One region of the Streptomyces sp. NPDC002619 genome, then DNA from elsewhere that is predicted to be linked to it. Evidence: riboswitches for the same ligand, from Rfam matches in the RefSeq annotation. Region 1 holds a riboswitch; each other region holds the start of a gene.

What was found. A riboswitch is a leader RNA that binds a small molecule or an ion and turns the genes downstream of it on or off. The one in region 1 is predicted to bind cyclic di-AMP.
Region 2: it holds a riboswitch for cyclic di-AMP, as region 1 does, so the genes downstream of both, ACFYXB_RS31690 (peptidoglycan DD-metalloendopeptidase family protein) here and ACFYXB_RS00820 (transglycosylase SLT domain-containing protein) in region 1, are expected to answer to the same signal.
Region 3: it holds a riboswitch for cyclic di-AMP, as region 1 does, so the genes downstream of both, ACFYXB_RS26970 (M23 family metallopeptidase) here and ACFYXB_RS00820 (transglycosylase SLT domain-containing protein) in region 1, are expected to answer to the same signal.

What each region holds. Positions count from the first base shown of each region.
Region 1 is NZ_JBIAQV010000001.1:153,064-162,843, forward strand. It holds gene ACFYXB_RS00795 (M56 family metallopeptidase) at 1-8, opposite strand, end outside; gene fahA (fumarylacetoacetase) at 220-1,437, opposite strand; gene ACFYXB_RS00805 (hypothetical protein) at 1,671-1,856, shown strand; gene ACFYXB_RS00810 (FAD-dependent oxidoreductase) at 2,075-3,115, shown strand; gene ACFYXB_RS00815 (HAD family hydrolase) at 3,313-4,119, shown strand; gene ACFYXB_RS00820 (transglycosylase SLT domain-containing protein) at 4,136-4,624, opposite strand; cyclic di-AMP (ydaO/yuaA leader) riboswitch at 4,628-4,814, opposite strand; gene ACFYXB_RS00825 (polyprenyl synthetase family protein) at 5,826-6,836, shown strand; gene ACFYXB_RS00830 (outer membrane lipoprotein carrier protein LolA) at 7,435-8,676, shown strand; gene ACFYXB_RS00835 (ABC transporter ATP-binding protein) at 8,709-9,707, shown strand; partial or broken gene ACFYXB_RS00840 (ABC transporter permease) at 9,694-9,780, shown strand, end outside.
Region 2 is NZ_JBIAQV010000027.1:70,163-79,942, reverse strand. It holds gene ACFYXB_RS31700 (TetR/AcrR family transcriptional regulator) at 1-302, shown strand, start outside; gene ACFYXB_RS31695 (SGNH/GDSL hydrolase family protein) at 358-1,143, opposite strand; gene ACFYXB_RS31690 (peptidoglycan DD-metalloendopeptidase family protein) at 1,389-2,342, opposite strand; cyclic di-AMP (ydaO/yuaA leader) riboswitch at 2,347-2,507, opposite strand; gene ACFYXB_RS31685 (alpha-galactosidase) at 2,815-4,887, opposite strand; gene ACFYXB_RS31680 (tyrosine-protein phosphatase) at 5,060-5,857, shown strand; gene ACFYXB_RS31675 (DUF6126 family protein) at 5,864-5,986, opposite strand; gene ACFYXB_RS31670 (helix-turn-helix domain-containing protein) at 5,983-6,606, opposite strand; gene ACFYXB_RS31665 (aspartate aminotransferase family protein) at 6,678-8,063, opposite strand; gene dxs (1-deoxy-D-xylulose-5-phosphate synthase) at 8,060-9,780, opposite strand, start outside.
Region 3 is NZ_JBIAQV010000019.1:113,693-123,472, forward strand. It holds gene ACFYXB_RS26955 (DNA topoisomerase (ATP-hydrolyzing) subunit A) at 1-1,524, opposite strand, end outside; gene ACFYXB_RS26960 (M16 family metallopeptidase) at 1,818-3,236, shown strand; gene ACFYXB_RS26965 (M16 family metallopeptidase) at 3,233-4,621, shown strand; cyclic di-AMP (ydaO/yuaA leader) riboswitch at 4,846-5,005, shown strand; gene ACFYXB_RS26970 (M23 family metallopeptidase) at 5,019-5,774, shown strand; gene ACFYXB_RS26975 (GntR family transcriptional regulator) at 5,962-6,648, shown strand; gene ACFYXB_RS26980 (HPr family phosphocarrier protein) at 6,866-7,147, opposite strand; gene ACFYXB_RS26985 (GNAT family N-acetyltransferase) at 7,324-9,780, shown strand, end outside.

The DNA of each region.
Region 1 (9,780 bases):
ACGGTCATGCCAGGGGCTCCGGTTCCGGGTCGGATACGGGGGCAGGTGACGGGAGGTGCGTCAGTGATGTTTCAGTGCTGCGTCGGGTGGTGCTGTGTCCCGCCGCCAGTATGACGGCCGCGGGCCACAGCAGTCAGGAGTCGCGCGTGAACCGGGCGCGGCTCGAGCGGCCCCGGACGGGCAGCCGACCGGAGCCGCCTGGGCCGCCTGAGCCGTCGCTCACCCGGCCACGACGCGTCCCGTGACCTCTCCCAGCCCGATCCGGGCGCCGTCGGCTCCCGGTGCCCACGCCGACAGCGTCACCACGTCGCCGTCCTCCAGGAACGTCCGCTTGCCGTCGGGGAGTTCGAAGGGGTCGCGGCCGTTCCAGGTGAGTTCGAGAAGGGAGCCGCGTTGCTGTTCCGTCGGGCCGCTCACCGTGCCGGAGCCGTACAGGTCGCCGGTGCGCAGGGAGGCGCCGTTGACCGTCATGTGGGCGAGTTGCTGGGCGGCGGTCCAGTACATGGTGGAGAAGGGAGGTTCGGACACGACGTGACCGTTGATCGCGACGGAGATCCGCAGGTCGTATCCGCCGGGCTCCGCGTCCGGGCCGGAGTCGTCGAGATACGGCAGCAGCGGGTGCGTGCGCTCCGGCGGAGCCACGCGCGCCTCCTCCAGCGCCTCCAGCGGGGTGATCCACGCCGACACCGACGTGGCGAAGGACTTGCCGAGGAACGGGCCGAGGGGGACGTACTCCCAGGCCTGGATGTCCCGCGCCGACCAGTCGTTGAGCAGGCACAGCCCGAAGACGTGCTCCCGGAAGTCGCCCAGTGCGACCGTCCGGCCCATCGGTGACGGCGCGCCGACCACGAAGCCGACCTCGGCCTCGATGTCGAGCCGGACCGACGGCCCGAAGACCGGTGCCGGGTCGGCGGGCGCCTTGCGCTGGCCCGACGGCCGTACGACCTCGGTGCCCGACACCACGACCGTGCCGGAGCGGCCGTGGTAACCGATCGGCAGGTGCTTCCAGTTGGGGGTGAGGGAGTCCGCCGCGTCCGGGCGGAAGATCCGGCCGACGTTGCGGGCGTGGTTCTCGGACGCGTAGAAGTCGACGTAGTCGGCGACCTCGAAGGGGAGGTGCAGGGTCACCGACGAGAGGGGGTGGAAGAGCGGTTCGATGGCCTCGCGGTGCGAGGGCACCGTGACCCAAGCCGTCAGCGCGCGCCGTACGTCGGACCAGGCCGTGCGGCCGGCCGCCAGCAGCGGATCCAGGGTCGGGCGCGCGAGCAGGGAGACGTACGGCGAGCCGAGGACGGCGGCCGCCGCGCCCGCGTCGAGGACGTGGTCGCCGAGCCGGACGCCGACCCTCCGCTCCTCGGTGCCGGAGGGCGAGAACACGCCATACGGAAGGTTGTTCGGGCCGAAGGGGTCGCCCTCGGGGACGTCGAAGGGGGGCATGGGGTGCTGCCTCACTCTCATCCGTGCCATGCATGGCCAAACGTTCCATGTGGTCGCGCCACACGTTACGTGGCGGTGTCGCTCGTGGGCAGTGTGTAAAGAGTTCGCAATGTCCGAATAAGTTTTGTCGGAGGGTCTAATTCCGGCTTAGCGCCCTTTGGGGGACACGGACGGGGTGGGTCCGGTCCGTAGGGGGACACGTGGGGGGACCCGTGGCCAGGAACGCCGGCAGCGTGCCTTTCGAGGCGGACCGTGACGTGCCGGCCCTGATCGTCAAGTTCGGCGACTGCCCGCTGCACCACGGCGGTGTCGGCGCGATCCGCAGCCTGGGCCGCCTGGGAGTCCCCATGTATGCGATAACGGAGGACCGTTACACGCCGGCGGCCTCCTCCCGATATCTGAAGCGCGCGTTCGTCTGACCGACGAGCGGCGCGGAGGAACCGGGGCATCTGGTGGAGGGACTCGTGCGGATCGGCCGCCGCATCGGCCGCCCCGCTGTCCTGATTCCGACGGACGAGGAGGCGGCGGTCCTGATCGCCGAGCACCGGAAGCGCTCGGCGACCGGTTCCTCGTCCCGCATGTCGAGCCCGGCCTCCCGCGCCGCCTGGCCAGCAAGCAGGGGTTGCACGAACTGTGCGTGGAACACGGCATCCCCAGTCCGGAGGCGGCCTTCCCGCGGTCGTACGACGACATCGTGGAGTTCGCCGACAAGGCCCGCTTCCCGGTGGTCGCCAAGAACCGCGAGGCGTTCGTGAGGCGCAAACGGCCCGCGGTCAACGGCACCACGAGGATCACCACCCGTCAGGGCCTGTTGGCCCGGCGGAAGGGGGGCGGTTTCGAACTCAAGCTGGACTCAGGGGAGTTGTTCACCGCCCGCGCGGTCGTCGTCGCCACGGGTCTGTCGGGGCTGGCCCACCTTCCGGCGGAGCTGGCGGGCGCGGCGGCGGACGGGCCCACGCCCACCGGCCCCGTGTCGCACAGCTCCCAGCACCACGACCTCGGCCGGTTCTCCGGCAAGGAACTGATCGTCGTCGGCGCCGGGCAGTCCGCGCTGGAGACGGCGGCGCTGGCGGCGGAGGCGGGCGCACAGGTGCGGGTGGTCTCGCGCGGCCGTGGCAAGGTTGCCTTCGGTGCCCCGCCCTGGGAACAGCCCAAGCTGCGCCCCGAGTCCCCCTTCGGCCGCGCCTGGTCCCTGCGGGCGCTCAGCTACTACCCCCACCCCTACCGCTACCTCCCGGCCCGGACCCGCCACTACCTGGTCCGCCGGGTCCTCGGCCCGCTCGGCGCCTGGTGGCTGCGCGACCGCTTCGAGGGCAAGGTGCGGGTCGAGGAGGTCGACCGGGTGGTGGACGCGGAAGCCCCCGACGGCAGCCCGGTCCTCACCGTGCACACCCACACCGGCGAGACCCGTCGGCTCGCCGCCGACCACGTCATCTCGGCCACCGGCTACCGCGTGGACATAGCCGCGATGGACTTCCTCGGCCACGAGCTGCGGACGGAGCTGGCGGTGAGCCGCGGCGCCCCGAAGCTCGGTGCCGGCTACGTCTCCTCGGTACCGGGCCTGTACGTCACCGGCCTCCCGGCGGCCGCGTCCTACGGCCCGGTGATGCGCTTCGTCTGCGGCACGGAATTCGCCTCCCCGCGCCTGACGAAGCACCTTGCGGCGGCCCACGGCTGAGCCACACGTCGGCCTCGGCGCCCCGCTTCCACTCGAGGAACCCGCGTGCAGTAGTCCACCGCACGGGTCCTCGGCCACGTTGCCGAGCCGCACCGTGCAGAAAGTGCGGAGGGGCAACCTACCGTGTGGCACCGGGAGTTGAACAGCCGAGGACATCGGGGTGAGTGTGACGGGCGCGTTGTCCGTATTCTCTGATCATGGCCGTACCCCCCGGATATTCTCTCGTCGCCACCGACCTGGACGGAACGCTCCTGCGTGGTGACGACACCCTCTCCGACCGGTCCCTCGCTGCGCTCGCGCGGGTGACTGGGGCCGGTGCCCGGCACCTCGTGGTGACGGGCCGGCCGGCACCGAGGGTACGGCCGCTGCTCGACGTCCTCGGCTGTTCGGGCCTCGCGGTGTGCGGACAGGGCGCGCAGGTCTACGACGCCGGCAGGGACCGCCTGTTGTGGTCGGTCACCCTGGACCGGGAGTTGGCCGAGACCGCGCTCGGCAAGATCGAGGCCGAGGTGGGACAGGTGTACGCGGCGGTCGACCAGGACGGGGTGGACGGGCTCACGCTCATCGAGCCCGGCTATCTGATGCCCCACCCGACCCTGCCCGCCGTGCGGGTGGACCGGCGCGACGACCTCTGGTGCGCACCCATCAGCAAGGTTCTACTGCGCCACCACACCCTGTCCGACGACGAGTTGGCGTGCACGGCGCGCTCGGTCGTGGGCTCCCTCGCGACGGTCACCATGTCGGGGCCCGGGACCGTCGAACTCCAGCCCTGCGGCATCACCAAGGCGACGGGCCTGGCGCTGGCCGCCGAGTATCTCGGGCTGGGTCCGCACCAGGCCATCGCCTTCGGGGACATGCCCAACGACATCCCCATGTTCGACTGGGCCGCCCACGGAGTGGCGATGGCCAACGCCCACCCCGAACTCAAGGCGTTGGCCGACGAGGTCACCTTGTCGAACGAGGACGACGGCATCGCCGTCGTCCTCGAGAGACTGTTCGCGTGAGCGGTGAGACCGTGGCTCAGTAGGCGCCGAAGACGTTGTCGATCGAGCCGTACCGCGCGGCGGCGTAGTTGCAGGCGGCGGTGATGTTGGCGACCGGGTCGTAGATGTCGAACGACGTGCCGGCCACGTGGTACGTGTTGAACGTCGGGTCGATCACCTGGAGCAGGCCCTTGGACGGGATGCCCTTGGCCGCGTTGGAGTCCCAGAGGTTGATGGCCTTCGGGTTGCCGGCGGACTCGCGGATGATGTTGCGGTATATGCCGTTGTACGAGCCGGGGATGTGCTTCTCCGCCATGATGGCGAGCGACTCGCGGATCCAGCCGTCGAGGTTGTTCGGGTATCCGGCCAGGGTGGTGGACGGCGTCGTGGCCGTGGGGGTGGCCGCGGAGGCGCTGGCCGCGCCGATGAGCGGGAGGGCGAGCACGGCGGCGCCGGTGCCTGCGACGGCGAGGGTGCGCATGAGGCGCGTGGTGCGGGTACGGCGGTGCTGAGCGGCAGCGGGCATTGCGAACTTCCTCTCCGGCGCCTGCGAGGTGAGCTGTCGGGTTCGGGCTGGGAGGTGCCCGGCCGGGCCGCCGCAAGGCGACACGACTTAACCCCGAGCCGTTTCGGTACGACGGGTGTCGTTCCGGTCCGGCGACTTACCTGGGTCCCCCGCTCCTGCCGTACGTGAATGAGTTTGTCGATGGGTCATGTCGGGCGCCGGCAGGATTCGGCGTTCGCCCGATAGATCGGGAAGCTATGCGAGAGCACATGTCCGGAACAAGTGCCGGATTCGCAGCTCGTACCAATTGACCTTGGTCTGGTGCGTATGAGGCACTTGATCCTTTGCGGCTGCCAAGGGTCAACTCGCGCTCTGGGCAAGGGCGGGAGGGGGTTGCGCCAGGTATTCCGCCTGGAGGTCGGAAGTGACCTAACTCACCTTTGCTCCGGCCTTAACGCATTTCCCACTAAGGGGAATTGGGATGCTTATAGCGGCAAAACGGACACATCGCACTTAGGGTTGCGGAATTCGCTTTTCTCACGTCCGAGCGGTCAATGTTTTCCGGCGGGGGCGGCCTCGGAGATCGTGCGTGATGCTGCTCACGTTCGGTGGGGGTGGGTAGGCATGCGAGCTGAGGCGGCGTGGGTGGAACCTCCCGCGTACTGCCGGTCGTTGTCGTGGTGGCGGCTGTCGCCGCAGTCGCCGCAGTCGTTGTCCGTGGGAGGTGCCGAATATCCGACGTTGCCGTCGCGCCGGGGCTGCGCGGTCCTGCGCGCCGGGCCGCTCGGCGGGCGCGATGCCGTCCGGCGGACCCGTTGTCCGTGCGTGCCAGGTGTTGTCGGCGCGGGATGCCACGCGCGCGTGCAGTCGGGTGCCGTCCGGGAGGGGGATGCGGAGGTCCTTGTGGGACGGCGGGCGGGGCCGGGTCGTACAAGGAGGACCTGCGGATACGCGGAGGTGGTGCCCCGTCGCCGTCGCCGCTGTGCGGGTGAGGCTATGCGGACTAAAAGGTGTCAGGTCCCATGGAGTCGAGAAATATCGGTTGTATCAGCCGTATCAGCTGATCAACGACATATCGGCCGTGATGCGATACCGCCCGGGCTGGCCGGGTGGGCGCTATCGGTGATCCAAACCCAACCGGATACGCTGACTCGAGTGATGGCACCGACCTATCGACAAACCGTGTAATCGCCAGCAGACACCAGCAGACAGGAGACCCCTCGTGACCGTCGTCGGGCCGTTCGGGCTGAGCGTGCGGGACCAGGCTCTGGAAGCCGATGTCCAGGCCGGATTGACGGCTGTCGAAGAAGGCTTGCTCGAAGCCACCAAGAGCGAGGTCCCGTTCATCACGGAGGCCGCGCAGCACCTGGTGCGGGCGGGCGGGAAGCGGTTCCGGCCGCTGCTCGTGATGCTCGCGGCGCAGTTCGGCGACCCGTACGCGCCGGGGATCGTACCCTCGGCCGTCGTGGTCGAGCTGACCCACCTCGCGACGCTGTACCACGACGACGTGATGGACGAGGCGGCGGTGCGCCGCGGGGTCGACAGCGCGAACACCCGCTGGGGGAACTCGGTCGCGGTCCTCACCGGTGACTTCCTGTTCGCCCGGGCCTCACAGATCCTCGCCGACCTCGGGCCGGAGGCCGTCCGGGTCCAGGCCCTCGCGTTCGAACGGCTCGTGACCGGGCAGATCCTGGAGACGGCGGGGCCCTCGGACGGCCGGGATCCGGTCGAGCACTACCTGGACGTGCTGGGTGGCAAGACGGGGTCGCTGATCGCGGTGTCGTGCCGCTTCGGGGCGATGATGTCGGGGGCCGACGAGACGGTCGTGGACGTGCTCACGCAGTACGGCGAGCGGCTCGGGGTCGCCTTCCAGCTGGCGGACGACGTGATCGACATCGCGTCCGACACGCGGGAGTCCGGGAAGACGCCCGGTACGGATCTGCGGGAGGGCGTGCCGACCCTTCCTGTGCTACGGCTGCGGGAGCGGGCGGCGCGGCTGGGGCTGGCCGAGGACATCGCGCTGTGCGAGCTGCTCGACTCCGACCTCACGGACGACGCGCGGCACGCTGCCGCACTGGCCGCGCTGCGGGCGCATCCGGCGCTGGAGCAGGCTCGGCGGGACACCGTGCGGTACGCGGAGGACGCGCGGGCGGCGCTGGCTCCGTTGCGGTCCTGCGATGCGAAGGACGCGCTGCTGGAGCTGTGCGATGCGGTGGTGCACCGGGCTGGGTAGTTTGCCCGCTCGCCCGCTCGCCCGCTCGCCCGCTCGCCCGCTCGCCCGCTCGCCCGCTCGCCCGCTCGCCCGGCTCGGTGGGCCGAGAGGTGCCCGCCACGGGGCTCCGCCCCGGGCCCCGGACCTTGCCCGCTCGCCCGGCTCGGTGGGCCGAGAGGTGCCCGCCACGGGGCTCCGCCCCGGGCCCCGGACCTTGCCCGCCCGCCCGGCTCGGTGGGCCGAGAGGTGGCCGCCACGGGGCTCCGCCCCGGACCCCGGCGGGGACTCCGTCCCTTGCACCCCTGGCGGGGCTTCGCCCCTGCACCCCAGCGAGACTCCGCCCCCTGCACCCCAGCGGGGCTCCGCCCCCTGCACCCCGGTCCGCTCATCGCGGTCCCCCCGCCGCCCCGACCCCTACGGGTCAAGGCCGGCCCTGCCCACCCCGTGTCATACCGGAGGTGTACGCGGAGTTGAGCCCGAGGACTGACGTCTTTCCGTGGGGGATTTGGTGAGATGGATACCACGGAAATCACCACTCCTCACCGATTCGGGTGAGAATGGCGGCTCAGGGTGGGAAAGTGCGAGGGCAGCCGCCGCCGACGACGGAGGTAAGGCACACATGGCACCGTACGAATCCGACGACACCACGGGCGCCGAGGAGGTCGAGGACCTGCGCTCCGGGCGCCGCAAGGCCGCTCGGTACGTCGTCCCGGTCGCGGTGGTGGGGGTAGCGGCGGCGACCATCGGGCTGGTCCCGGCGCTCGCCGACTCCGGTGACCCCAATCTCCCGAAGATCACCGCGCAGCAGCTCATCGAGAAGATCGCCAAGTCGGACGTCCAGCAGTTGTCCGGCACGGTGAAGGTCAGCACGGACCTGGGCCTGCCCGACCTGGGCGGTCTGGAGAACAGCCTGGTCTCCGGCGCGACCCCATCGGGCGACGGATCGTCCGCCGACCCGACCACCAAGCTCACCGAACTCGCCACCGGCACGCACACCCTGCGCGTCGCCGCCGACGGCCCGGACCGGCAGAAGCTCTCGCTGATCGAGAGCGCCGCCGAGTACAGCCTCATCCACAACGGCAAGGACGTGTGGGGCTACGACAGCAAGTCGAACCAGGTCTACCACGAGACCACGGACGAGGCCGGCAAGCAGCCGAAGCACGAGACTCCGGGCACGCCCGGCGACTTCGCCGACGAGGCTCTGAAGTCGGTCGACGACACGACGTCCGTGACCGTCGACGGCACCGTGCAGGTGGCCGGCCGCGACGCCTACAAGCTGCTGATCAAGCCCAAGCAGTCCGGCACCACGGTCGGCGCGATCAGTATCGCCGTCGACGCGAAGACCGGTATGCCGTTGAAGTTCACGCTGACCCCGTCGAGCGGCGGTGCCGCCGTGCTCGACGCGGGCTTCACCCAGGTCAGCTTTGCCAAGCCGGCCGCATCGACGTTCGACTTCACCCCGCCCAAGGGCGCCAAGGTCACTGAGGACGACCGGGCCGACCACGCCGACAAGACCGCCCCGGCACCGTCCGCCAAGCCCGGGGACGACTTCGCCAAGGGCTTCGAGAAGGGCTTCGGGAACGGCTCCGGGGGCCCGGAGGGCTCTGGCGTCATCGGTGAGGGCTGGAACGCCATCGCCACCTTCGACACCGGCACCAAGGGCGGCGTGCCGTCCGGCGCGGCCGGCGGCGACATGGGTGGATTCCTCGGCTCGCTCGGTGACCAGGTGAGCGGCAAGTTCGGCAAGGGCACGGTCTTCTCCACCTGTCTGATCAACGCCCTGATCACGGACGACGGCAAGGTGTACGTCGGTGCCGTGACCAAGGACGCCCTGGTCCAGGCGGCGAACACGGGCAAGTAGGTACCCTGCCGGCACGACGAATCGAGGGAGCCGTGGACGAACCGTCCGTCACGGAGCAGGAGACGGGAGACACGCGAGAGGGTGACGCCCGCGCGAGCGAGGCGAGCGTGATCGACACCCGCGGCCTCTCCAAGCGCTACCGCGGCGGACAGCTCGCCGTCGACGGTCTCGACCTGACCGTCCCGGCGGGCAGCGTCTTCGGCTTCCTCGGTCCGAACGGCTCCGGCAAGACCACCACCATCCGCATGCTGATGGGCCTCATAGAGCCCACCTCCGGCACGGCACAGGTGCTCGGTCGCCCCATGCCGCGCTCCGCACGCGCCGTACTGCCGCAGGTCGGCGCGCTCATCGAGGGCCCCGCTCTGTACGGCTTTCTCTCCGGCCGGGACAACCTGATCAGGTACGACGCGGCCGACCCGACCGCCGACCCGCGCACCCGGCGCACCCGCGTCGCCGCCGCGCTGGACCGGGTGGGTCTGACGGCCGCCGCGGGCAAGAAGGCCCGGGCCTACTCCCTGGGTATGAAGCAGCGCCTCGGTCTCGCGGCCGCGCTGCTCCAGCCGCGCAGACTCCTCGTGCTCGACGAGCCGACCAACGGCCTCGATCCGCAGGGCATGCGGGAAATCCGCTCCCTGGTGCGGGAGTTGGCCTCCGACGGGACGACCGTCTTCCTCTCCTCGCACCTCCTCGACGAGATCGAGCAGGTGTGCACGCACGCCGCCGTGATGGCACAGGGGCGGCTGATCACCCAGGGCGCGGTGGCGGACCTGGCGGCCGGGGCGCGCGGCCGGCTGGTCGTGACCACGCCCGATCCGGTGAACGCGGCCCGGGTGCTTAAGGAACACGGGGTCGCCGACGTCGTCGTCACCGAGGACCGGGTGACCGGAGAACCGCCGGAGGGCGAACTCGCCGACTTCAACGCCGCGTTGGTGTCGGCCGGCGTCCGCGTCCGCGGCTTCGGGGTCGAACGGGCCTCATTGGAGGACGCGTTCGTGGCACTGACCGGAGAGGGCTTCGATGTCGCAGGCTGAAGTCGGGGTGGCCGAGGGCGGGTCGACGGCCGTACGCGCTCCGAGCCCGCTGTGGACCTTCGGGCTCCTGCGC
Region 2 (9,780 bases), on a different contig from region 1:
TCGAGGGCTGGGCGGTGGCGCTGCGCGAACCCGCTCTGCGGGAGGTTGCGCGAGACCTGGACCGACGGTGGAAGGCGGCGATCACCGAGGTCATCGCGGAAGGCGTGGCGGCGGGCGATTTCGACTGCCCCGACCCGGCCGGTGCAGCCCTGCGTCTGACCGCCCTCCTCGACGGACTCGCCGTACAACTCACGTCGTACGCGGGCGCGGTGCCGCGCTCACGGGCACAGGAGTGGGTGGACGAGGCGCTCGCCCGGGAACTCGGGCTGCGGCTGGAGGCGTTGACCGCTCAGGAGCGGTGACGGATCCCCCGCGGGGCCGGGGTGCGCTTGTCGGCACCGCAGCCCCGCGAGGCCGTCAAGCCACCGAGGCGATCCGCATCTTGATGTCGTCCGGGGACAGGGCACCCTTGGCCGTCACATGGTCGCCCGAGGATTCGCCGCGCAGGCGCCGGCCGATCCAGGGGACCAGGTACTCGCGGGCCCAGTGCACGTCGTCGCGCCGGACCTCCAGCGTGCCACGCGGTGGGAGCGGGGGCCAGGGCTGGTCGGGGTCGGCCGGGACCTCGACGCCGAGGACCTGGCCGGCGCGCAGTGCCACGCGCGTGTGGCCCTCGGGCGAGAGGTGGAGCCGGTCGTCGTCCCAGGCCCGCCGGTCCTGGACGGTCTTCAGGGACCAGAGGTCGAGCACGGGGCAGCCGTATCGGTCGGCGATGGCCCGGACATGCCCGTTGTACGTCGCGATCTTGCCGCGCAGATGCCTGAGCACGGGCACACCGCGGGTGTCGAATCCTGTCGTCACCATGACCTTGCCGGCGACGGACGTCAGCTCGGCCACGGCCCGTTCGAAACGCTCGGCCACCTCGTCGGGGTCGGTGCCGGGCCGGATGATGTCGTTGCCGCCCGCGCAGAAGGACACCAGGTCCGGTGCGAGGTCCACGGCCTGCGGAATCTGGTCCGCCACGATCTGGTCGAGCAGCTTTCCGCGCACGGCCAGGTTGGTGTACTTGAAGTCGTCCTCGGGCCGCCGGTCCGCGAGCAGGACCGCGAATCGGTCCGCCCAGCCCACGAACGCCCCGTCGGGGCCGGGGTCGCCGACGCCCTCGGTGAAGCTGTCCCCCACCGCCACGTACGACCCGATCACTGATCTGTTGTCACTCTTCGAATCGTCTGCCACATCGGCCCATGATTCACCTTCGGATGTGACCTACGCGATCGTAGGAAGGGGTTGACGAACGGTGAGATAAGCCACTCCTAAAGACTTTGCCAACGCGGGAATAGGCGGTCGATCAGGCGTGTTGACGCTTCGACTGAGCCCGGAGACACACACCTCGAAGGCCGGACCCGGGGACCCGGGTCCGGCCTTCGACAGCTTGCGGGACGGGACGGTCAGACGGCGACGCCGTGCGAGCGGAGGTAGGCGACCGGGTCCACGTCCGAGCCGTAGTTCGGCGTGGTGCGGATCTCGAAGTGCAGGTGCGGGCCCGTCACGTTGCCGGTCGCACCGGAGAGGCCGACCTGCTGTCCGGCGGTCACGGTCTGGCCGGCCGACACGGAGAGCTGGGACAGGTGGGCGTACTGCGCGTAGTAGCCGTCGGCCAGCTTGATGACGACCTGGTTGCCGTACGCACCGCCCCAGCCCGCCGAGACGACGGTGCCCGCGCCCACGGCCTTCAGCGAGGTGCCGGTCGGGACGACGAAGTCGACGCCGGTGTGGTAGCCGCTGGACCACATGCTGCCCGCCACGTGGTAGCCGGTGCCGATGGTGGCGCCGGCGACGGGCAGGACGTCACCGGTGGCCGTGTTCGTGGTGGTGCCCTGGGCCGAGACATTCGACGCGGCCGACGGCGCGGACGATGAGGCCTGCTTCGGGGCGGGCTTCGCGGACTGGGAGGGCTGCGAGGTCTGGGACGGCTTCGACGACTGCGAGGGCGCCGGAGCGGCCGGCTCGGGGGTCGCCGCGGCCTTGTGGCCGAGCGTGAGCTTGAGGCCGGGGTGGATCAGCGAGGGGTCGTCGCCGATGACCGCGCGGTTGTCCTGGTAGAGCCGGGGCCACCCGCCGCGGACGCTCTGCTCCTCGGCGACCTTGGAGAGGTAGTCGCCGGGCCGCACGGTGTAGGTGCGGGCGCCGGAATTCGTCGCCGCGGCCTTCTTCTGGACCACCGGGGCCGACTGGACGGTCTTGACGGTCTTTCCGGAAACTGACTGCGGGGTCGCCGCGTGGGCTCCCGTGGCCCCTATGAGCGGCAGTGCCAGCGCGGCGGCGCCGCCGGTTCCGGCGACGGCGATCGATCGGGTGAAGCGCTGGGTCTTGGGACGGCGGTGCTTACCCTTCGCGGGCATGGCGAATTCCTCTCCGGCGCCTGCGAGGTGAGCTGTCGGGTTCGGGCTGGAGCTGCCCGGCCGCGCGGGGGAGCGCGACTTCACCCCGAGCCGTCCCGGAGACCGGAACAGGCAGTCGTACCTGGTGGGTCCCCCGCTCCTGCCGAGCACGGGTGAGTGTGTGGGGACTCCGGGCGGCGGCAGGATTCGGCGATCCGACCGGATTGGTGGCGAACGTAAACGAGCGGCACGCGACGGGACAAGCAGAAAATTCCCTCTGTCCGTGTTTCGCTTGATCCGTTACGGGAATTCCCGGTCACCCTCCGTGAATTCCCCTCGCATTTCCCACGTCAATTCCCGGGAAACGCAATCCGATTACGTGAGCATGACCAGCGACGCACGGTCACTGATATGACCCTCCTCACGCGCACCTTATCCACGTCCCGACATTCCGGAGCGAGTTTGAACAAAGGCTGAAATTCGGACATATACCTCAGATGCGGCATAGGCGGATGACTGCCGCATCCAGGTCACCACGCAGTCCGACACGGAGTCCGTGATGCAGAAGTACGGCACCTCGGTGCACTTCGCCCGTTTCGCGGCATTCGTACGACGCGGTGGGATCGAGTCCGCGCAGACGCAGCACCGGGACCGGCTCGCCGTAGCGCTGGGCCTGGAGCCAGGCGAGGACGACCGTCTCGTCCCCGCGCACGTACTGCACCGCGCTCAGCCCGCCCTCCGGGGGCCGCAGCCGGTACAGCTCGCCGTGCTGGACGACCGGCCGGATCTCCTTGTAGAGCTCCACCCACTCACGGGCCTCGGCCAGCTCCTCCTCGGTCCACTCCATGAGGTCGCCGCCGACTCCGAGGACACCGGCCATGGCGCTCACGAAGCGGAAGCGCAGGGAGCTGACCCGCCCGTTGAGCTGGGTGTTCGGGCTGTCGGTGACCCAGGCGGCCATGATCCGTGCGGGATGGATCTGGCTGAAGCCGTGCTGGATGGCGAGCCGGTCAAGCGGATCGGTGTTGTCCGAGGTCCACACCTGGTCCGTACGGCTCGTCACGCCGAGGTCGATCCGGCCGCCGCCACCCGAGCAGGACTCGAACGCGACTCCGGGGTGGGCCACCCTCAACCGGTCCAACAGGGCATACAGAGCGCGGACGTGATCGACCCACAGGCGCTGCGGGTACGCCTCGCCGGGCCAGCCCGCGTCGGTGAAGCAGCGGTTGAAATCCCACTTCACATAGTCGATCGGGGCGCTGGAAAGCAGCGCGTCGAGCTGCTCCCAGAGGTACTCCTGGACGTCCTCGCGGGCGAGATTGAGGACGAGCTGATTGCGCATTTCCGTCCGCTTTCGCCCGACTTGGTACTGCACCCAGTCGGGGTGCGCCCGGTACAGCTCGCTGTCCGGGTTGACCATCTCGGGCTCTACCCAGATGCCGAACTGCATCCCGAGGCCGTGCACCTGGTCGGCGAGCGGCTTGAGGCCCTGCGGGAAGCGGTCGGGGTTGGGCGTCCAGTCGCCGAGTCCGGCCCGGTCGCTGGTGCGGGCGCCGAACCAGCCGTCGTCCACGACGAACAGCTCGATGCCGATCGCCGCCGCGCGCCGGGCGAGCGCGGTCTGCTGCTCCTCGGAGATGTCGAAGTTCGTGGCCTCCCAGGAGTTGAACAGCACGGGCCGGTCCCGGTCCGCGTCCGGGATGACGTACGCCATCTGGTAGGCGTGCCAGGCGCGGCTCGCGCCGCCGAAGCCACCGTCGCTCCACAGGCCGGCGAAGACGGGGGTGGTGTACGACTCCCCCGCCGCCAGCATCAGCAGGCCCGAGTCGTCGTAGCCGGCGCCGCCGGTGATCTGCACGCGCGCGTCCGGGAGTTGGGCGACCGCGATCCGCCAGGACCCCGACCAGCCCAGCGCGCAGCCGTACACCTCGCCGTGCTCCTCGGTGGCGTCCGTGTCGAGCGCGACCCAGGGTAGGTGCTGGTGTCCGGTGTGGCCGCGGCGGCTGCCGATGACCTTGTCGCCGTAGGTGAGCGGCGCGGTCACCAGCCGGGACTCGGCGGCCCAGCGGCCGTGCAGCTGGGAGAGCCGCCAGCCGTCGCGGTCGGGCAGGGTCCAGGTCGCCGCGTCGGCTCGGAGCAGCTCGACGCGCGCGGGGCCCTCGTTGTCCAGGGTGACCCAGCGCTCCACGATGTCGCCGCGCATCCGATAGTGCAGCGTGACGGCCAGCCCCGCGTCACGGAAACGCAGCCGCAGTTCGTCGCCCTCGGTGTCGTACGCCTCGAAGGTCCACTCGGTGCCGCGCCGTTCGTCGGTGCGCACGGACAGGGCGGGCCGGACGAAGCGGGGGCCGCCCTCGACGGGATACTCCTCGCGTCCGTCGAGCGGGGACTCGAAGGGCCAGTAGCCCGGCAGCGGGTCCACCGCGAGGGCCTCGGCGTCGGCGAGCGCGATGCGCGGGCCCCAGTGGAGGTGGAGCAGCTCGTCGCCGTCCGTGAGGTGCAGCGCGTAACTACTCGTGGGCCCGCTCAGGAGCCAGGTCCGGCCGTTCTCGGCGATATCCACCATCAAGCCCTCACAGGTGCCAACAGATCCGCTCAATCACCAACATCATCAAGGGCGGCGGGGCCTGGTGGCAACGCCTGTGGACAACTCATTGCCCGGGGAAACCCATGTCGTATCGTCGACAGCGTGCCCGTCGACGAGCAACGTCGGCGGGTCCCTATCGGGAGGAGCCCCCGTGACGCAGCAGGTCCCGTCGACCGAGCCCGAGCTGGCCGGTGTGCGCAACTTCCGTGACGTGGGCGGCCTGCCGACCGTGGACGGCCGGCGGGTGCGGTACGGCGTGCTGTTCCGCAGCGGCCATCTGGCACACGCGACCGATGAGGACGCCGCGTTCCTGTCGGGTCTGGGCCTGCACACGATCTTCGACTTCCGCAACGCGGCAGACCAGAAGCTGGAGGGCCCGGACGTCGAGCTGCCCGGCGTGCGGAACGTGAACCTGCCGCTGAGCGACCCGGCGGACGGCGCCGAGTTCTGGAAGATGGTCCGCGACGGCGAGATCGACCAGCTGCGCGAGATCCTCGGCGAGGGCAAGGCCGCGAGCCGGATGATCACCTCCTACCGGACGATCCTCAGTCAGCGCACCGCCGAGCACTCCCGGGTGCTGCACGCGCTCGCCGAGGACAGCGTCCCGGCGCTGATGCACTGCGCGGCGGGCAAGGACCGCGCGGGTGTGTCCATAGCCGTGACCCTCCTCGCCCTCGGCGTGGAGCGGGACGCCATCCTCGCGGACTACCTGGAGTCGAACGCCACGCACCGCCGCTACAAGGTGCACCGCAGCAGCACCTCGACCGCGGGCTACTCCCCCGAGGTCATGGAGCTGCTCAGTCCCCTCTTCGACGCCCGCGCCGAGTATCTGACGGCAGCGCTGGAGACCGTGGACGAGGCGTGGGGCGGTGTCGACGGCTATCTGGAGCGGGGCCTCGGGCTCACCCCGGGGACTCGGGAGCAGCTGCGCGCGCGTCTGCTCGACTGACCGCCCTCACCCCTTGCCGCCCAGCGCGAACAGCAGATAGAGGAAGGCCGCGAAGACGTGGCCGACGGCGATGTAGATGATCAGCCGGATCCACAGGGACCGCGGGAACTTCTCCTCCATGTCGGTCATGGCAGCTCTCCAGTGATGGGGCCCAGGCACAGCGCGGCCGTGGGACTCTGCAGCAGGGTGTGGACGAACAGGAGCTCGACCCCGTCGTGGTCCTCGGCGGCGAGGCGGTGCGGGGTCAGCGAGTCGAAGTGCGCGCTGTCGCCGGGCGCGAGCAGGTGCACCGCGTCCCCGAGGCGCAGTCGCAGCCGCCCTGTGAGGACGTACAGCCATTCCTCGCCGGGGTGTACGCGCACGATGTCGCCCTGCGAGCCGTGAGGCACGCGGACGCGCAAGGCCTGCATCCCGCGGCCGGGCGCGCCGGCCTGCCAGTACGTCCAGCCGCCCGCCCGGGTCGGCTCCATGTCGGCGGCGCGCACGATGGCGTCCCGGTCGGCGACCGTCTCGCCGAGCAGCTCCGAGACGGTCGTACCGTAGATACGGGCGAGCGCGAGCAGCATCGGCAGTGAGGGCTGGCGCTGCCCCGTCTCCAGCCGGGAGAGGTGGGCGGGCGACAGGCCGGCGGAGCGGGCCGCCGCCTCGAGGGTGAGGCCGGCGCGGCGGCGCAGCGAACGGAGCTGCGGGGCCACGGCGGGCAGGTCGTCGCCGGGGCCGGGCAGGGCCCTGGCTTCGGAGGAGCTCATGCCTCCATTCAGCCCCAGATTTGCCCCTGGGGCAATTTTCTTGCCTCAGAGGCAAAGCTCTCGGCTGCTGATCACCGGTTGGCGACCGCTTGCTTGATCAGCGTCTTGCCGAAGTCCCACATCAGCCCGCCGCCGTGGTGCGCGTCGTCCATCACATCGGTGAAGGCGTCCACGAACCGGTCCACGTCGGCCTCATCGACGACCAGCGGCGGGATCAGCTTGATCACTTCCAGATGGTCGCCGGAGACCTGGGTGAGGATCCGGTGCCGCTGCAGCAGGGGCACGACCACCATCTGCGCGAACAGTCCCTTGCGGGCCGCCTGGAGCATGGTCCAGCGGCTGCGCAGTTTCAGCGAGCTGGGCCTGCCGAACTCGATGCCGATCATCAGGCCCCGGCCACGGACGTCGGCGAGCAGCTCGTACTTGTCGATCAGTGCCGTGAGCCGGGACTTCAGCAGGTCGCCCGTGGCCCGGACATGGGCGACGGTCTGCTCGTTCTCCATGACCGACAGCACGGCGAGACCGGCGGCCATCGCCTGCGCATTGGAGCCGAAGCTCGCCGAGTGGACCAGGACCCGGTCCATGGACGAGTAGACCTTCTTGAAGATCCAGTCCTTGCCGAGGGTCGCACCGACCGGGACATAGCCGCCGGACAGGGCCTTGGCCACGCACACGAGGTCCGGTTCGACGCCGTCCTCGTGCTGGTAGGCGTAGAAGTCGCCGGTCCGGCCGAGACCCGTCTGTACCTCGTCCGCGATGAGCAGCGCCTTGTTCTGGTGCAGCAGCTCCTGGGCGGCGCGCAGATAGCCGGGCGGTGTCTCGTGCACGCCCTTGCCCTGGATCGGCTCGACGACCAGGGCGGCCACGTCGCCCTTCTTCAACTCCCGGGCCAGGGCGTCGAGATCACCGAGCGGTACGGCCGTGTCGGGCAGCAGCGGGGCGAAGCCGTCCCGGAAGCCGCTCTCGCCGTTCACCGAGAGGGAGCCGGTGGTCAGGCCGTGGAACGCGTGCTCGCAGTACAGGATCCGCGGCCGGCCGGTGGCGAACCGGGCGAACTTGAGCGCAGTCTCCACGGCCTCCGTACCACTGTTGCCGAAGAACACCCGGTCCAGGTGCGGGCTGTGCGTGAGCAGCTTCTCGGCCAGCAGCCCGGGCAGCGGCTGGCAGTCGAAGCGGGTGAGGTCGGCGAGCTGGGCGTCGAGGACGTCGTGCAGCGCTTTGCGGACGACGGGGTGGTGGCGGCCCAGGCCCATCACCCCGAACCCGGCGAGCATGTCCAGGTAGTCGTTGCCGTCCGCGTCCCAGAAGTGGGCGCCCTCGGCCCGCTCGTAGACCTTGTCGAAGCCGATGGTGTGCAGCATGCGCGGGAGCTGGTGGTTCAGGTGTTTCGCGTGCAGCTCGTAGCGCTCGGCTCCGCGCTCGGCGAGGAGGGCGCCGAGGTCGAACTCCGTGCTCATTCTTTCTCCTTGACTGTGCCGCCCGCGTCCTGGACGGCCAGGCTCGCGCCGATCCGTCCGGCGACCTCGACGGGCGTGAGGCCGATGTCGGCCAACACCTCGTCGCGCTTGGCGTGGGCGAGGAACTGCTCCGGGATGCCGAAGCGCCGTACGGGCACGTCGACGTCGGCGTCACCGAGGGCGAGGGCCACGGCGGCGCCGACCCCGGACGCGCGGCTGTTGTCCTCGACGACGGCCACCAGGCGGTGTTCGGCGGCGAGGCCGGGCAGCGCCGCATCGACGGGTTTGACCCAACGGGGGTCGACGATCGTGCAGTTGATGCCGCGGGCCTCAAGAAGGTCAGCAGCCTGGAGGCATACCGGTGCCATCACGCCGACGGCGACCAGCAGGACCTCGGGGCGCTCGGCCCGGTGCAGCACGTCCATGCCGCCGACGTGGTCGATGGCCGGGATCTCCGGGCCGACCGACTCCTTGGGGAAGCGGATCAGCGTGGGCGCGTCGTCGACGGCGACGGCCTCGCGCAGCTGGGCGCGCAGCTGGTCGGCGTCGCGCGGTGCGGCGATCCTGAGGCCGGGCACGACCTGGAGGACGGACATGTCCCACATGCCGTTGTGGGAGGCGCCGTCGACGCCGGTGACGCCCGCCCGGTCCAGGACGAAGGTGACTCCGCAGCGGTGCAGGGCCACGTCCATCAGGAGCTGGTCGAAGGCGCGGTTGAGGAAGGTGGCGTAGACGGCGACGACCGGATGGAGGCCGCCGGTGGCCAGGCCTGCCGCCGACACCGCCGCGTGCTGCTCGGCGATGCCGACGTCCCACACACGGTCGGGGAAGCGCTCGGCGAACTTGCCGAGACCCACCGGGTGCAGCATGGCCGCGGTGATCGCGACGATGTCGTCCCGCTCCTCCCCGATGCGGACGATCTCCTCGCCGAAAACCGACGTCCAGGACGGCGCCCCGGCCGGCGCGAGGGGCTCGCAGGTGAGGGGGTCCATCACGCCGACGGTGTGGAAGTGGTCCTCCTCGTGGGCGAGGGCGGGTTCGTAGCCGCGGCCCTTCTCCGTGAGGCAGTGGACGAGGACCGGCCCGTGAAAGCGTTTCGCGCGGCGCAGCGCCGACTCGACGGCCCGGATGTCGTGTCCGTCGATCGGGCCGACGTACTTCAGGCCCAGGTCCTCGAACATGCCCTGCGGGGCGAACGCGTCCTTGAAGCCCTTCTTCGCTCCGTGCAGGGACTCGTAGAGGGTGTTGCCTACGACCGGCGTGCGCTGCAGGACCTCCTTGCCCCACGCCAGGACCTTCTCGTAGCCGTCGGTCGTGCGCAGGGTGGCCAGGTGGTTGGCGAGGCCCCCTATGGTCGGCGCGTAGGAGCGCTCGTTGTCGTTGACGACGATGATCAGCGGCCGGTCCTTGGCGGCGGCGATGTTGTTCAGCGCCTCCCAGGCCATGCCGCCGGTGAGCGCGCCGTCGCCGATGACCGCGACCACATGGCCCTTCTCCCCCTGTACCTGGCGGGCCTTGGCCAGGCCGTCGGCCCAGCCGAGCGCGGTGGAGGCGTGGCTGTTCTCGATGACGTCGTGCTCGGACTCCTCGCGCGAGGGGTAGCCGGACAGGCCGCCCTTGCCGCGCAGCTTGGAGAAATCCTGACGGCCCGTCAGCAGCTTGTGCACATAGCTCTGGTGGCCGGTGTCCCACAGGATGCGGTCGACCGGTGACTCGA
Region 3 (9,780 bases), on a different contig from region 1:
CGCCGCCGGGGCGCCCCCCGCCTCCAGCAGGACGGTGCGCCGCTCGGTGCCGAACTTCTTGGCCACCGCGGCCAGTTCGGCGGAGACCAGCTTGCGCAGTTCGGTGTCGGACTCCAGGATCCGGGTCAGCTCCGCGATCTCGGTGTTGAGCCGGTCCTTCTCCGCCTCCAGCTCGATGCGGTCGAACTTCGTCAGACGGCGCAGGGGGGTGTCCAGGATGTACTGCGTCTGGATGTCGCTCAGCGAGAAGCGCTCGATCAGGCGCTGCTTCGCCTCCGCGGAGTTGTCGCTGGAGCGGATGAGCCGGATGACCTCGTCGATGTCGACCAGGGCGGTGAGCAGGCCCTCCACCAGGTGCAGTCGGTCGCGCCGCTTGGCGCGGCGGAACTCCGAGCGTCGGCGCACGACCTCGAAGCGGTGGTCGAGGTAGACCTCCAGGAGCTCCTTGAGGCCCAGCGTGAGCGGCTGGCCGTCGACCAGGGCCACGTTGTTGATGCCGAAGGACTCCTCCATCGGCGTCAGCTTGTAGAGCTGCTCCAGGACCGCCTCCGGCACGAAGCCGTTCTTGATCTCGATGACCAGGCGCAGCCCGTGCTCACGGTCCGTGAGGTCCTTGACGTCCGCGATGCCCTGGAGCTTCTTCGAGCCGACCAGGTCCTTGATCTTGGTGATGACCTTCTCCGGGCCGACCGCGAACGGCAGCTCGGTGACGACGAGGCCCTTGCGGCGCGCGGTCACGGTGTCCACGGCCACCGTCGCGCGGATCCTGAACGTGCCGCGGCCCGTCGCGTAGGCGTCGCGGATCCCGGACAGGCCGACGATGCGGCCGCCGGTGGGCAGGTCCGGACCCGGGACGAACTTCATCAGCGTGTCCAGGTCCGCGTTCGGATGGCGGATCAGATGGCGGGCGGCCGCGACGACCTCGCCCAGGTTATGCGGCGGCATGTTGGTGGCCATGCCGACCGCGATGCCCGAGGTGCCGTTGACCAGCAGGTTCGGGAAGGCGGCGGGCAGGGCGACCGGCTCCTGCTCCTGGCCGTCGTAGTTGGGCGCGAAGTCGACCGTGTCCTCGTCGATCGACTCGGTCATCAGGCTCGTCGCCTCGGCCATCCGGCACTCGGTGTACCGCATGGCGGCCGGCGGGTCGTCGTTGCCCAGCGAACCGAAGTTGCCGTGGCCGTCGACCAGCGGGACGCGCATCGAGAACGGCTGGGCCATGCGCACCAGGGCGTCGTAGATCGACGCGTCGCCGTGCGGGTGGAGCTTGCCCATGACGTCGCCGACGACGCGGGCGCACTTCACATAGCCGCGCTCGGGGCGCAGGCCCATCTCGTTCATCTGGTAGACGATGCGGCGGTGCACCGGCTTGAGGCCGTCTCGGGCGTCCGGCAGGGCACGGGAGTAGATGACCGAATACGCGTACTCGAGGTACGAACCCTGCATCTCGTCCACGACGTCGATGTCGAGGATCTTCTCCTCGAACGAGTCGTCGGGCGGCGGGGTCTTCGTGCTGCGGCGGGCCATCGCTGCCGGCTCCTCCTGTTTTCGGGTCGCCCGCCTAAGGGGCGCTCTTGTTGAGGCGTTCAACGCGATCTGACGTGGACCATTGTGGACCGCGGCACTGACAACCCGGGCCGGGCCCCGGTGTCCGGGTCCGCCCGGTGCCGCTCCGCGGCACGATCCCGCAGGCTACGCGATCCGCTGTGGGCGTATGTCCCGCGGGAACTTCGCGCATGGTGCGCACGCTTGCATACAGTGGCAGGACTGGCAGGAAAACCGCGGTTTTCACGACCGCATCCGCGATCGAAGGGACGTACATGCCCATGGGTCACACGGCCACAGCCGAGGCAGGCTCCGGGGGCCTGACAGCGACCGAGCACCGCCTGGCCAACGGTCTGCGCGTGGTGCTCTCCGAGGACCATCTGACCCCGGTCGCGGCGGTCTGCCTCTGGTACGACGTCGGCTCCCGCCACGAAGTCAAGGGGCGTACCGGCCTGGCTCACCTCTTCGAGCACCTGATGTTCCAGGGCTCCGGACAGGTGACGGGCAACGGTCACTTCGAGCTCGTGCAGGGCGCCGGCGGCTCGCTGAACGGCACCACCAGCTTCGAGCGCACCAACTACTTCGAGACCATGCCCGCCCACCAGTTGGAGCTCGCCCTGTGGCTGGAGGCCGACCGGATGGGCTCCCTGCTGGCCGCGCTCGACGACGAGTCCATGGAGAACCAGCGCGACGTCGTCAAGAACGAGCGCCGCCAACGCTACGACAACGTGCCCTACGGCACCGCGTTCGAGAAGCTGACCGCCCTCGCCTACCCGGAGGGCCACCCGTACCACCACACGCCGATCGGCTCGATGGCGGACCTCGACGCGGCCACCCTGGAGGACGCGCGCGCGTTCTTCCGCACGTACTACGCGCCGAACAACGCCGTGCTCTCCGTGGTCGGTGACATCGACCCGCAGCAGACCCTCGCCTGGGTCGAGAAGTACTTCGGCTCGATCCCCGCCCACGACGGCAAGCCCACGCCGCGTGACGGCTCGCTGCCGGACGTCATCGGCGAGCAGCTGCGCGAGGTCGTCGTCGAGGAGGTCCCGGCCCGCGCCCTGATGGCCGCCTACCGGCTCCCCGAGGACGGCACGCGCGAGGCGGACGCGGTCGACGTGGCGCTCACCGTCCTGGGCGGCGGCGAGTCCTCCCGGCTCTACAACCGGCTCGTACGGCGCGACCGTACGGCGGTCGCGGCCGGGTTCGGCCTGCTGCGGCTGGCCGGGGCGCCCTCCCTGGGCTGGCTGGACGTGAAGACCTCCGGCGATGTCGAGGTGCCGGTCATCGAGACCGCGATCGACGAGGAGCTCGCCCGCTTCGCCGAGGAGGGCCCCACGTCCGAGGAAATGGAGCGCGCCCAGGCCCAGTTGGAGCGCGAGTGGCTGGACCGGCTCGGCACGGTCGCGGGCCGCGCCGACGAACTGTGCCGGTACGCCGTCCTGTTCGGCGACCCGCAGCTCGCCCTCACCGCCGTGCAGCGCGTCCTCGCGGTGACCCCGGAGGAGGTCAAGGAGGTCGCCCAGGCCCGGCTGCGCCCCGACAACCGCGCGGTGCTCGTGTACGAGCCGCTGTCGGCCGAGTCCGCGGAGCACACCGAGGACCCGGGCATCCCCGAGGACCCGGAGTCCGAGGCCACCGTCGAAGCCGGCGCCACCGCAGACCAGGACGACAACGAGGAGGCGGCCAAGTGACCGAGCTCGCCGCGATGGAGTTCCACCCCCAGCCCCGCGCGGGCGAGGCGAAGCCGTGGGCCTTCCCGGCCCCCGAGCGAGGCACGCTGGACAACGGCCTGACCGTGCTGCGCTGCCACCGCCCCGGCCAGCAGGTCGTGGCCGTCGAGGTGCTCCTCGACGCGCCCCTGGACGCCGAGCCGGCCGGCTTCGACGGCGTCGCCACGATCATGGCGCGGGCCTTCTCCGAGGGCACCGACAAGCACTCCGCCGAGGAGTTCGCCGCCGAGCTGGAGCGCTGCGGCGCCACCCTCGACGCGCATGCCGACCACCCCGGCGTCAGGCTGAGCCTGGAGGTACCCGCCTCCCGCCTCGGCAAGGCGCTCGGGCTGCTCGCCGACGCCCTCAGGGCGCCGGCGTTCGCGGACAGCGAGGTCGAGCGGCTGGTCCGCAACCGCCTCGACGAGATCCCGCACGAGCTGGCCAACCCCTCCCGCCGCGCTGCCAAGGAGCTCTCCAAGGAGCTGTTCCCGGCGACCGCGCGCATGTCCCGCCCGCGCCAGGGCACCGAGGACACGGTCGAGAAGATCGACGCGGTGGCCGTAAGCGCCTTCTACGACCGGCACGTCAGGCCCGCCACGGCCACCGCCGTGGTCGTCGGCGACCTCACCGGCATCGACCTGGACGAGCTGCTCGGCGAGACCCTGGGCGACTGGACCGGCTCCCAGGCTCAGCCGCGCCCCGTGCCGCCGGTGAGCGCCGACGACACCGGCCGGGTCGTCATCGTGGACCGCCCCGGCGCTGTCCAGACCCAGCTGCTCATCGGCCGCGTCGGCTCCGACCGGCACGACCGCGTGTGGCCCGCGCAGGTGCTCGGCACGTACTGCCTCGGCGGCACCCTCACCTCCCGCCTGGACCGCGTCCTGCGCGAGGAGAAGGGCTACACCTACGGTGTGCGCGCGTTCGGCCAGGTCCTGCGGTCCGCCCCGGACGGCACAGGCGCCTCGATGCTCGCCATCAGCGGCTCCGTGGACACCCCGAACACCGGCCCGGCGCTGGCGGACCTGTGGACCGTGCTGCGCACGCTCGCCGCGGAAGGACTCACCGACGCGGAGCGCGACGTCGCCGTGCAGAACCTGGTCGGCGTGGCGCCGCTCAAGTACGAGACGGCGGCGGCCGTGGCCAGCACGCTCGCCGACCAGGTCGAGCAGTACCTGCCCGACGACTACCAGGCGACGCTGTACCAGCAGCTCGCAGCCACCGGCACCGTGGAGGCCACCGCCGCCGTGGTCAACGCCTTCCCGGTGGAACGGCTGGTCACGGTCCTGGTCGGCGACGCGGCGCAGATCAAGGAGCCCGTGGAGGCTCTCGGCATCGGCGAAGTGAGCGTCGTCTCCGCCGAGTAGAGCACGCGTAGAGCCCGTGTGGTGCACGCGCGCGTGGGGCTCTGACGACCGACGGGTTGTCAGGGCCCTTTCTCATTTCCCCCAGATGTCCGAATTGGGGCGGAGGTTGCCTGTCTGCCCTGTGGGATGCGCTACAAAAGCCCGGATCGGTTTGGGGATTGAAACTTGTCCCGCTTAGCGTCGTCCGGGCTGTTCGTCAGGCAGTGCGCCGCGCCCGCGGCACCGGACAGTCATCGCCGAGTCCCCCTACGGCGCGAGCCAGGGGAGCCGGGGACCCACACGTCCCTGGGGTGAATCGGACGCCCGCGCCGAGCGAGGGGGTCCGTAGGAGACCTTCCTGCTCCGAACCCGTCAGCTAACCCGGTAGGCGAGAAGGAAGGAAAGGACCAGCCACTCCATGGCGTTCACCCGCGCCACCGGGAAGCACCGCCGTCCCACCCGGACACGTCGCACCACCGCTCGCGCGGCGGGCGTCGCGGCCCTCGCCACCACCGGCGTCATGGGCACCCTCGCGGCCACCCCGGCGCTCGCCGCCGAGACCCCGGCCGAGCAGACGGGCCTCATCCCCGTCGTCACCCTCGGCGACTCGGTCGCCCAGCAGATCGACGCCCAGGCCGCAGCCCAGAAGCAGGCCGCCGAGGAGAAGGCGGCCGAGCAGGCCGCGCGCAAGGCGGCCGCGCAGGAGGCCAAGAAGGAGCGCGCGGCCAAGGAGCGCGCCGCCCGCGAGGCCGAGCGCAAGCGCCTCAACGCCTTCGTCGTGCCGATAGCGAACTCGTACGTCTCCACCGGCTACAAGACCGGCGGCTCCCTGTGGTCCTCCGGCGCCCACACCGGCATCGACTTCCACGCCTCCTCCGGCACCACCGTCCACGCGGTCGGCTCGGGCACGGTCGTGTCGACCGGCTGGGGCGGGGCGTACGGCAACCAGATCGTGATCAGGATGGCCGACGGGATGTACACCCAGTACGGCCACCTGTCGTCGATCGGTGTCTCGGTGGGACAGACGGTCGTCCCCGGCCAGCAGATCGGCCTGTCCGGCGCGACCGGCAACGTGACCGGGCCGCACCTCCACTTCGAGGCCCGTACGACCCCGGAGTACGGCTCGGACATCGACCCCGTCGCCTATCTCCGCAAGCACGGCGTGAACGTCTGACGACCCAAGGCGCGACAGCGAGGCCCCGGCTCCCTCGAGCCGGGGCTTTCGTCGTTTCGGACCCCCCGCTGTCCAAAAAATATCCATGGATTCCGGCCCGCCATCGGAAATTCCGGCTCATTGCAATAGAGTCACAGAACACACGTCAATCGTCGACGTTTCACGGGGATTAAGGCGGAGGTCGGTCATGCGTATTCCGGCGCACTCGGTATGCACGGCGATCCGGGACGACATCGTCGCAGGTGTCTACGAGCGCGGCAGCCGGCTCACCGAGGAACTGCTGGCCCGCCGCTACGGCGTCTCGCGCGTCCCCGTCCGCGAGGCTCTGCGCACCCTGGAGGCCGAGGGCTTCGTGGTGACCCGGCGGCACGCGGGCGCGTGCGTCGCCGAACCGACCGAGCAGGAGGCCGCCGACCTGCTGGAGATGCGCATGCTCCTGGAGCCGCTCGGCGCCTCCCGGGCCGCTCAGCGGCGTACCGAGGCGCATCTCAAGGTGCTGCGCGGCCTGGTCAGGCTGGGCCAGGAGCGGGCCAGGCGGGGCAACAGCGAGGACCTGCGCTCGCTGGGCGGCTGGTTCCACGAGACGCTCGCGCAGGCCTCCGGCAGCCATGCCCTGACCTCGATGCTCACCCAGTTGCGGCACAAGATCGCATGGATGTACGCGATCGAGGCGCCCGCCGACCCCGCGGAGTCCTGGGCGGAGCACGGTGCCATCGTGGACGCCGTGGCGCGCGGCGACGGCGAGCGCGCGCGGGCGATCACGGCGCTGCACACCGAGCGCGCGACGACCGCGCACCGGCTGCGATTCGCGCCCGGCGCGGAGCGTGTGAGGAACTCGCAACACCCCGTAAACATGTCGAGCCTGCGGCATTAACACGGGCGCCGTATACAAAGAGGGGATATTCGGGTGGCGTGAATTTCCGCTGACCTTTCTCGCGTGCGCCGTGAATTCATGGCGCACGCCTCATTCGTGCGTCCTGAGTCTGTCCCGCGGTGAATTCACCAGATGTGCCGCGGAAACGCGGAAGCCGCGCCACCCCTGCTGGGCGACGCGGCTTCCCGGTACCGGTCCGGTATGAATCCGGTACGGTTCAGACGGTCTCGGGCAGTTCCTCGAGGCCCTCGGCGACCAGCTTGGCCAGCCGGTCCAGGGCGACGTCCGCGCCTTCGGCGTCGGAGGCGAGGACGATCTCCTCGCCGCCCTGGGCGCCCAGGCCGAGGACGGCCAGCATGGAGGCCGCGTTGACGGGGTTGCCGTCGGCCTTGGCGATCGTCACGGGGACGCCTGCGGCCGTGGCGGCTCGGACGAAGATGGAAGCGGGGCGGGCGTGGAGACCCTCGGCCCAGCCGACGTTGACGCGGCGCTCAGCCATGTGATGCTGCCCTTCAGTGTTCAGGGTTGTCTAGACCAGTTTCCCATATGGTGAAGCATGCCCGGAGCGGTCCTGCGTCCCGCCCAGGCGTGGAGTCGGACCGCGGCCTCGGTCCGACTCCGTTCCCCACAGACTGCCTCGCGCCGTTGTCATTGGCGAGCCGTACTCTGGGGCCCATGCAGACCCCGGCGGACCGGCAGGACCGGCACGAGTACCCCGCCCACTGGGAGGCGGACGTGGTGCTGCGCGACGGTGGCACCGCACGCATCCGGCCGATCACCGTCGACGACGCCGACCGCCTGGTCAGCTTCTACGAGCAGGTCTCGGACGAGTCGAAGTACTACCGCTTCTTCGCGGCGTACCCACGTCTGTCCGCCAAGGACGTCCACCGCTTCACGCACCACGACTTCGTGGACCGGGTGGGGCTCGCGGCCACCATCGGCGGCGAGTTCATCGCCACCGTACGCTACGACCGCATCGGCGCCGGCGGAGCACCCGCCTCCGCCCCCGCCGACGAGGCCGAGGTCGCCTTCCTCGTGCAGGACGCCCAGCAGGGCCGCGGGGTCGCCTCCGCCCTCCTGGAACACATCGCGGCCGTCGCCCGCGAGCGCGGCATCCGCCGGTTCGCCGCCGAGGTGCTGCCCGCCAACACCAAGATGATCAAGGTGTTCACGGACGCCGGGTACACCCAGAAGCGCAGCTTCGAGGACGGCGTCGTACGCCTGGAATTCGACCTCGAACCCACCGACCGGTCCCTTGCAGTGCAGCGCGCGCGGGAGCAGCGCGCGGAGGCGCGGTCCGTACGACGGCTCCTCGCGCCCGGCTCCGTCGCAGTCGTCGGCGTCGGCCGCACGCCCGGCGGGATCGGCCGCGGCCTCCTCGGCAACATCAGGGACGCCGGGTTCACCGGCAGCCTGTACGCGGTCAACAGGGCCTTCCCCGAGGAGCTGAAGGACGTAGACGGAGTGCCGGCGTACCGCTCGGTGCGCGAAATCGGCGGCCATGTCGACCTCGTGGTGGTCGCCGTCCCCGCCGAGCAGGTGCCCCAGGTGGTCACCGAGTGCGGCGAGCACGGGGTGCAAGGGCTCGTGGTGGTCTCCGCCGGCTACGCGGAGAGCGGTCCCGACGGGCGCGAGCGGCAGCGCGAACTCGTCCGGCACGCGCGCACGTACGGCATGCGAATCATCGGGCCGAACGCCTTCGGGATCATCAACACCTCCTCTGAGGTGCGGCTCAACGCCTCGCTCGCACCGGAGATGCCGCGCCCGGGGAGGATCGGGCTGTTCGCCCAGTCCGGCGCCATCGGCATCGCGCTGCTGTCCCGGCTGCACCGGCGCGGGGCAGGAGTCACTGGGGTCACGGGTGTGTCCACGTTCGTGTCGTCAGGCAACCGGGCCGACGTGTCCGGCAACGACGTCATCCAGTACTGGTACGACGACCCCGACACCGACGTCGTCCTCATGTACCTGGAGTCCATCGGTAACCCGCGCAAGTTCACCCGCCTCGCCCGGCGTACGGCCGCGGCGAAGCCGATGGTCGTGGTGCAGGGCGCGGGGTCCGCGCCGCAGGGGCACGCGGTACGGGCGACGCGGTTGCCGCGCGCGACGGTGTCCGCGCTGCTGCGGCAGGCCGGGGTGATCCGGGTCGACACGATCACGGAACTGGTGGACGCGGGGCTGCTGCTCGCGCGTCAGCCGTTGCCCGCCGGGCCCCGGGTGACGATCCTCGGGAACTCCGAGTCGCTGGGGCTGCTGACGTACGACCAATGCCTGGCGGAGGGGTTGCGGCCGTCGCGTCCGGTGGATCTGACGACCGGGGCGACGGCGGAAGACTTCCACCGGGCGCTGTCCGAGGCGCTGGCGGACGAGTCGTGCGACGCGGTGGTCGTGACGGCGATTCCGGCGATCGGGGAGGGGGTGCGGGGGGACGCTGAGTTGGCGGAGGCGTTGCGCTCGGCTTCGGCGGGTGTGCCTGGGAAGACGGTGCTTGTGGTGCATGTGGAGCTTGGGGGGCTTGCTGAGGCGTTGTCGGCTGCGGTCAGTACGGCACCGGCTTCGCTCGAGCGGCGGGACCCCCATCGCCTTGCGCAACGACTGCCCACCGCGGGTGCGGGAGCGGGTGCGGTGCTGCCCACCGTGGTGCCGGTACCGGAAGGCACCGCTCTCATCCCCGCCTACCCCGCCCCCGAGCGCGCCGTCCGGGCCCTCGCCGAAGCCGTGAAGTATGCGCAGTGGCGGCGGGAAGTGATCGATCCCGGGAAGGTGCCCGAGTTCGAGGACATCGACGAGAAGGGGGCCGCCGCCCTGATCGAGGGGCTGCTCACGCGCGGGCAGGGGCTGACACCCGGCGCCGAGGAGACGTGTGAGCTGCTGGCGCGGTACGGCATCCAGGTGCGCTCGGCGATCCCGGCGCTCACCCCCGACACCGCCGCCGAAGCCGCCCGCACCCTCGGCTACCCGGTCGCCCTCAAGGCCACCGCCCCGCATCTGCGCCACCGCGCGGACCTGGGCGGCGTACGGCTCGACCTGGCGGACGAGGAGCAACTGCTGCGGGCGTACGCCGAGTTGACCGAGCTGTTCGGGAAGCCGGAAGAGCTGCGCCCGGTGGTTCAGGCGATGGCACCACGGGGCGTG